2 regions of the Chromobacterium sp. INPA-IVC genome follow, and region 1 is predicted to be linked to the other one. Evidence: riboswitches for the same ligand, from Rfam matches in the RefSeq annotation. Region 1 holds a riboswitch; the other holds the start of a gene.
What was found. Region 1 has a riboswitch for glycine ahead of ACX17K_RS00135 (trimeric intracellular cation channel family protein). Riboswitches for the same ligand answer to the same signal wherever they lie in the genome.

Region 1 (3,901 bases):
CAACATCACGCCGCCGCAACAGGCGCTGAACTGGATCGCCGATCTGTACGACAACGCGGAGGACATCCGCAACAACGAACAGACCATCGTCTACTGCCTGCACAACAAAGTGGGCCACCTCGGCATCTTCGTGTCCGCCGGCGTCGCCAACAAGGAGCACAGCGAATTCGCCAGCGCGCTGGACCTGATCGACGTGCTGGCCCCCGGGCTGTACGAGGCCGTCATCGAGGACATCGCGCCGGACGCGCCGGGCCAGGAGTACATCGAGGGCCGCTACATCATCCGTTTCGAAGCCCGCGACGTCTCCGACATCCTGGCCCTGGACGACGGCCGCGACGACGAGCGCGCTTTCGAAGTGGTGAAGCGGGTATCCGAGATCAACCAGGGCCTGTACGACCGCTACGTCTCGCCCGCGCTGCGCGCCGCCAGCAACGAGGCCGGCGCCCGCCTGCTGCGCGAGCTGCACCCGGCCCGGCTGGAGCGGACGCTGGTATCGCCGAAAAACCCGTGGCTGTGGTGGCTGCCGGACCTGGCCGACAAGGTGCGCGAGCAGCGCCGGCCGGTCGCGGCCGACAATCCGCTGTGGATGTGGCAGGAACAGCTATCTGGCTTCATTGTCCAGTCGCTCGACCATTACCGCGATCTGCGCGACGCCGCGCAGGAGCAGCTGTTCCGCGCGATCTACGAATCGCCGCAGCTGGCGACGCTGGTCGGCGTCGCGCCGGCCGGCGAGCCGCGCAGCCAGGCGCTGACCTGGGAAAGCCGCGAACTGGCCCGACTGAAGCGCGAAGCGCTGGACCCCAGCTTCGAGCAAGGCACGCTGGCAGACGGCTTCGTGCGGCTGCTGCTCTACGTCAGCATCGGCATCGGCGTGGTGGACGAGCGGCCCTTCAACGCCATCCGCCGGGTGATGCGCGACGTGCGCCACGAGTACCCGCTGACGCTGATGCAGTTGAAGGACATCGTCCGCCACCAGGTGGCGCTGGTGCGGCTGGACGCGCCGCGCGCGCTGCGCGGCCTGCCCCTGCTGCTGCCGGATGCCCGCCGCCGCCATCAAGCCTGGCTGTTGGCCCGCGATCTGCTGGCGCTGAACGGTCCCATCCCTGCCGAGCACCAGGCGCGGCTGGACCAAGTGGCCAAGACGCTGGAGCTCGACGCCGCCGCCGCGATCCGCGCCGCCTCTCCCGCAGCTCGGGCTGAAGCGGAGCCTGCGGTCCGCTCGCAGATCCCGGTCGAGGCCGCCCCCGCCGTTTCGCTCCCCGTGGCCAAGCCCGTCTCCGGCAAAACCGTTTCCGCGAAGGCTGCGACAAGCAAGCCCGCGCCGGCCGCCAAACCATCGGCGAAAACCGCCAGGCCGGCAGCAAGCAAACCGGCCACAACGAAGCCCTCGCCGGCAGCCAAAACGCCTGGAAAAACCGCCAAGCCCGCAGCGCCTAAGCCAACGTCGGACGAGATCAAGCCGATAGCCAAGCCTGCCGCGCGGACAAGCGCTGCGAGAAAGCCTACTGGCAAAGCCAACGGCCAGGCGCCAGGCGCGTCTCCAGCCGCTTCAGCGCCCGGCAAACGAGGCAAGGCGTAAGCCATGCGCGGGAACCGGGGCGACTCGGTTCCCGCATTGACTATTGCAATAGCGAAAGCTAATATTCCACTTCTGCGGGAGAGAGGGGCCATGCCCCCGCCGAAGACGCAAGCTCCCATAATCGCTCAGGCAAACGTACCGCAGCGCAGTATCGATTCAAGCCGATTGGAGAGAGGCCGCCCCGCGCGGCCCACCGAAGGGGCAAGCGGCCAAAGGCCGCGCAACTCTCAGGTAAAAGGACAAGGGGAGAGGCTGTTACCCAACCCGGAAACCGTCCAGGAGTTTGCCTTGTCCGCTCATCCATGCCTCGGCGCGAGCCTTTCGCGTCTCATTTCTGTTTTCCGTCATCCGCGCGCCATCGCTCCGGCTGGCATTCCATCGTTCCACCCCCATAAGATTTCATCATGCTGACCCTGATCTACCTGATCGCCATCACCGCGGAAGCGATGACCGGCGCGCTGGCGGCCGGCCGCCGCCACATGGACATTTTCGGCGTAGCCGTCATCGCCTTCCTCACCGCGCTGGGCGGCGGCACGGTGCGCGACATCGTGCTGGGCCGCTATCCGATAGGCTGGACCCAGCATCCGGAATACGTGCTGCTGGTGGTGGCCGGCGGCCTGGCCGCGGTCCTGGTCGCCCGCTACATGCGTCATCTGAACCGCCTGTTCCTGATCCTGGACGCGCTGGGCCTGGTGGCGTTCACCATCATCGGCTGCGACGTGGCGCTGGGCATGGGCTACCACCCGGTCATCATCGTGATGGCCGGCATGATCACCGGCATCGCCGGCGGCATTCTGCGCGACGTGCTATGCAACCGCGTGCCCATCGTATTCCGCCGCGAGCTGTACGCCAGCGTGTCGCTGCTGGTGGCCATCCTGTACCTGGGCCTCAACCATTTGGCCATGCCCCACGACTGGAACGTGATCGCCAGCTTCGCCTTCGGCCTGGCGCTGCGCCTGGTCGCGCTGTGGCGCGAATGGCAGTTGCCGGTATTCGCCTACCGGCACGACCACCACTGAGCCCCAAGACAAACACCCCGCCCTGGCGGGGTGTTTCGCATTCTGGGCACCCGCGCCGCGACGCCGCAGGCTCCGGCCCCCTGCTTGCCCTGCCCAAGCCCCGCGCCCGCGCAAGTGGCAATGGATATTTGACACACACCAACCACCCAATGTAAATAAGAAGCCCCTGATATCCCGCCGCTGACCAGCCGACATCACCATGCATATTTCCGGCTCCGCCTTTCGCCGCCTTATCCTGCGCCTGCTGCTGGCCATCCCCGCGCTCTTGATCTGCTACCTGCTCGCCGCGCTGGCGCTGGGACTGCTGCCCAGCAACCGCGGCTGGGCGCCGCCCGCGAACGGCATCCCCATCTACCTGGACAGCAACGGCGTGCACACCAGCGTGATCATGCCGGTCAAGACCGATGCGCAGGACTGGACCGCCGCCTTTCCTCCGGAACACATCCGCCGCCCAGACCTGTACGCGCGCTCGCCCTACATCTCCATCGGCTGGGGCAGCAAGGTATTCTTCCTGACCATACAAAACTGGGAAGACCTGAGCGCCGGCAAGGCATTGGCCGCGCTGGCGTTCGACCAAAGCGTGCTGCACGTGGAATACCTGCCCCAGCCCAAGGAGGGCAAGGACACCCGGCGCATCCTGATCAGCCCGGAACAATACCGCCGGCTGGCGGACTTCATCCGCCAAAGCGCGCCGCTCGACGCCCACAACCGGGCCTTGCAGGAAACCGGACGCCACTACGGCGACAACGACGCCTTCTACGCCGCCCATGGCCGCTACAACCCCATCGTCACCTGCAACCAATGGACGCGCGACGCGCTGGCCGAAGCCGGCGTGCGCACCGCGCTGTGGTCCCCTTTCGTCCAGCCACTGTTCTGGCAGCTGGAGAAATGAATGGTGGACAGGTCGCAATTCTCCAATCTGAAAATCGAGACGCTCAGGCAGACCATTACCCGCTCCAGCGAAGCGCGGCAATTGACTGCTCTGAACGAAGACATGATGCCTGAAACCGATGCCCTGCCAATGCCTGCATCGAAACCAGCGCATCAATATTCATACCCGCCTAGTCTATGGCGCCACCGATCCAGTGAACGCGCAAGAATTGCGCTCACTGGAACAATGGCTGCCAGAACACTCGACTCATTCACCAAACTACAAGCCCTAAAATGCACGCCCCTCTCGACTCTACTTTGAACGATGGCGAAATCGACGTGGAACTGCCCCTCACGCTCCAAGCCTCCCTCAGCCATCACCGGCGAATGATGCTGGCCATCTGCGCGCTCGCCATGCTGTCCGCGCTGATGT
Region 2 (3,901 bases), on a different contig from region 1:
GGCCGGTCAGGTCTATCACCATCTGCTGGAAGTTCAGCAATGCTTCCAGACGGCCCTGTGCGATCTCGGCCTGGTACGGGGTGTAAGCGGTGTACCAGCCCGGGTTTTCCAGCACATTGCGCAGGATGACGGTGGGCGTCAGCACCGGGTAGTAACCCAGGCCGATGAAGGACTTGTTGACCACGTTCTTGGATGCTACCGCCTTCAGCGCGGCCAGCGCCTCGGCTTCCGGCTGCGGCGACGGCAGATCCAGGCGGCGGTTCAGGCGAATGTCGGCCGGCAAGGTCTGGTCGACCAGCGCGTCGATGGACGGCACGCCGACAGCGGCCAGCATCTCGGCGCGCTCGGCGTCGGACGGGCCAATGTGGCGGGCGATGAATTCGTGGTGATTGAAGAGTTCGGAGAGCGACATGCTTGGGACTTCCTTCTTTGCGGCGGCCTGCGCGAGGCCGCGCCGGGAAAAACAACGCCCCGGCGTCTTGCGACGGCGGGGCGGTCAGGCTATCAGGCGCCGATTTCCTTGGCGTAGGCGGCGGCGTCCATCAGGCCGTCCAGATCCGCGGCGTTGGCCGGCTTGATCTTGAAGAACCAGCCGTCGCCGTACGGATCGGTGTTGGCCAGCTCCGGCTCGCCTTCCAGCTCCTCGTTGACGGCCAGCACTTCGCCGGCGATCGGACAGTAGACGTCGGAAGCGGCCTTCACCGACTCCACCACGCCGGCCTGCTCATCCTTGGCCAGCTTCGCGCCGACTTTCGGCAGCTCGACGAAGACGATGTCGCCCAGCAATTCCTGCGCGTGCGCGGTGATGCCCACGGTGACGGAACCGTCGGCTTCCAGGCGCAGCCACTCGTGGCTGTCGACGTATTTCAGTTCGGCGGGAATGTTGCTCATCTTGAAGTTCTCCAGCTTAAGATCAGATCAATGGTGACGGCAGTCGCCTAGAGGCGCTGCCCGATTATTCGAAAACTTTCTTACCGTTGCGCACGAAAGGCATCTTCACCACGCGCACATCGGTCAGCGTGCCGCGCAGATCCACCTGGGCGGCGGCGCCGGTGGCGGCCGGCACGCGAGCGATGGCGATCGAGTGCTTCAACGTCGGCGAGAAGGTGCCGCTGGTGATCACGCCTTCGCCGACGCCCTCCACCACCACCTTCAGGCCCTCGCGCAGCACGCCGCGGCCTTCCAGCACCAGGCCCACCTGCTTCATCTTCACGCCGGCGGCCTTTTGCGCTTCCAGCGCCTCGCGGCCATTGAACTTGCGCTCGGCCGGCTCCCAGGCGATGGTCCAGCCCATGCCGGCTTCCAGCGGCGACACGGTCTCGTCCATGTCGTGGCCGTACAGATTCATGCCGGCTTCCAGGCGCAGCGTGTCGCGCGCGCCCAGGCCGATCGGCGACACGCCGGCGGCTTGCAGTTGGTTGAAGAAGGCGATGGCCTGGTCGGCCGGAACCATGATTTCCAGGCCGTCTTCGCCGGTGTAGCCGGTGCGGGCGTAGAACCATTCATCCTGCGGCAGGCCTTGAAACACTTTCAACGCGCGGATGGCGTCGGCCAGTTCCGGCTTCACGGCGCAGACTTTGTCTATGGCTTGCGGGCCCTGCACCGCCAGCATCGCCAGATCGCGGCGTACCTTGAGCGCCACGTCGAGGCCGGCCTTCTGGCTTTCCATCCAGGCCAGGTCTTTTTCGGTGGTGCCGGCGTTGACCACCATGCGGTAGCCATAGGAAGTGAGATAGACGATCAAGTCGTCGACGACAGTGCCTTCCGGAGTCAGCATGCCGGAATACAGCGCCTTGCCCTCGAAGCCGAGCTTGGACACGTCGTTGGCGATCAGTTTTTGCAGCCAGGCTTTGGCGTCGGAGCCGGTGATGTCGACCACCGTCATGTGGGAAACGTCGAACATGCCCGCGTCGGTACGGACGATCTCATGCTCTTTCAGCTGGGAACCATAATGGATGGGCATTTCCCAACCGGCGAAATCGACCATCTTGGCGCCGGCGGCGAGGTGGGCTTCATACAGCGGAGTACGTTTCGGGGCCGTCATGGCGCGGTTCCTTCGAGCAAAGTGTGGATATCCTCTATCAACCACACCCCTCTGTCCCTGCACCTGAGATTTTCCGGCCGGATAAGCCGTTAGCCCCTTCGGTGGACGCCGCGCGGGCGCCGCTCTCCAGATTGCGCGAACCGGCTGCCGCCGGCCGATAATACAGTCCTTTTGCCTGAGCGATTGCGGGTGCGCTTGCGCCTTCGGCGGCGGCCGAAAAGCCGCTCTCTCCTGTATGACCCGGCGATTATGGTGTCAATATCCGGGCCTTGGCAAGCCAATATTATTTCTATATCAAACAGTCTGAATAAATGTTTTTCAAGGAAAAAAACCGCTCATCCTCATGCATTGAAATGGTTCGAAAACGAAAAAAGCGCAGGCTTTCGCGCTGCGCTTTTTCGCTGACCGGAACGTCGTTCAATCCCCAACGAACCGTTCCTTCAACTGCCAGACATAGATGGGCAGGCCCATCAGCAACAGCAACATGCCCCACATGACAATATCGGCGCCGGAGCCGTACAACGCCCACAGCGAGTAAACGAAGCCGATGCCGGCGAAGAAGCCGGGAGCGACGTAATCCTTGGGCGCGAACTCCTTGCCGCGCATCAGCATGATGGCGATCAGCGCCATCGAGCAGAACGCGTACGGCAGCAGCGTAGTGGCGGTGGCCAGCAGGATGATGAATTCGAAGATCTTCACCCCGCTGTCACCGCCGGCATACTTCATCGCCATCAGAATGGTGACCAGCGCGCTGGACAGCACCAGGCCGAAGATGGGCACGCCGGCCGCGTTGCGCTGGTCGAAACGGCTGGGGAACAGACCATCCTTGGCCGCGGCCGCCGGCACGTGCGCCTGCATCAGGCTCCAGCCGTTGAGCGCGCCGAAGCAGGACACCACCGCGCCGAAGCCCACCAGCCAGTAGCCCCAGTCGCCCCACATCAGTTTGGCCGCGTCAGCGAACGGCGCCTGCGAAGCCGCCAACGTATCCGCCGGCATCAGGCCCATCAGCGACACCGTGGACAGGATGTAGAGCACGGTGGCCAGCAAGGTGCCGATCACGGTGGCGCGCGGGATGGTCTTCTCCGGCTCCACCACGTCGCCGGCCGGCACCGACGCCGACTCCAGGCCGAGGAAGGCCCACAACGTCAGCGCCATCGTCGCGGACAACGAGGACAGCAGCGGCTTGTTGTGCGGGTTGAATGTCAGATTTTCCGGCTGGAAATGGAAGAAGCCGATGAAGGTGACCGCCGCCAGCGGCAGCAGCTTCAGCAGCGTGGTCACCACCGCCACCACGCCGGAGCTGCGCGCGCCGCGGCTGTTGATCCAGGTGACGATCCAGATCAGGCCGATGGCGACCGCGCCGGCCAGCGGCTCGTTGTGCCCCAACACCGGGAAAAACACCTGCATATAGCTGGTGGCCGCCACCGCCAGCGCGGCGTTGCCGGCCCACAGCGCGATCCAGTAGCCCCAAGCGATCCAGAAACCGGCGAAATCGCCGAAGCCCGCGTGGATGTAGGCGTACGGCCCGCCCTCGCGCGGCAGGATGGCCGACAGGCGGGCGAACACCAGCGCCAGGCAGATGGCGCCGCAGGAAGTCAGCAGCCAGCCCAGCATCGACACGCCGCCGAAGGGCGCCAGCGAAGCCGGCAGCAGGAAAACGCCGGAGCCTATCATATTGCCCACCACTAGGGCGGTGCACATCCAGACTCCGAGCGAGCCCTTCTTTTTAGTGGAACTGTTTTCGTTCAAACCTGACTCTCCGTGGGAACGAAAGCATCGCGCGCCGGGGTGGTCGCACCCGGCGTCAGACATGCGCAAAGGTCAAAACCGCATCGGCAGGCCTATTGGCCATGGCTT

Region 2: it holds a riboswitch for glycine, as region 1 does, so the genes downstream of both, gcvT (glycine cleavage system aminomethyltransferase GcvT) here and ACX17K_RS00135 (trimeric intracellular cation channel family protein) in region 1, are expected to answer to the same signal.

What each region holds. Positions count from the first base shown of each region.
Region 1 is NZ_JBTNLS010000001.1:25,635-29,535, reverse strand. It holds gene ACX17K_RS00140 (DUF3141 domain-containing protein) at 1-1,579, shown strand, start outside; glycine riboswitch at 1,645-1,730, shown strand; glycine riboswitch at 1,735-1,832, shown strand; gene ACX17K_RS00135 (trimeric intracellular cation channel family protein) at 1,984-2,598, shown strand; gene ACX17K_RS00130 (TIGR02117 family protein) at 2,798-3,490, shown strand; gene ACX17K_RS00125 (hypothetical protein) at 3,763-3,901, shown strand, end outside.
Region 2 is NZ_JBTNLS010000006.1:314,070-317,970, forward strand. It holds gene gcvP (aminomethyl-transferring glycine dehydrogenase) at 1-412, opposite strand, end outside; gene gcvH (glycine cleavage system protein GcvH) at 505-891, opposite strand; gene gcvT (glycine cleavage system aminomethyltransferase GcvT) at 956-2,044, opposite strand; glycine riboswitch at 2,086-2,184, opposite strand; glycine riboswitch at 2,198-2,288, opposite strand; gene ACX17K_RS13260 (amino acid permease) at 2,462-3,745, opposite strand.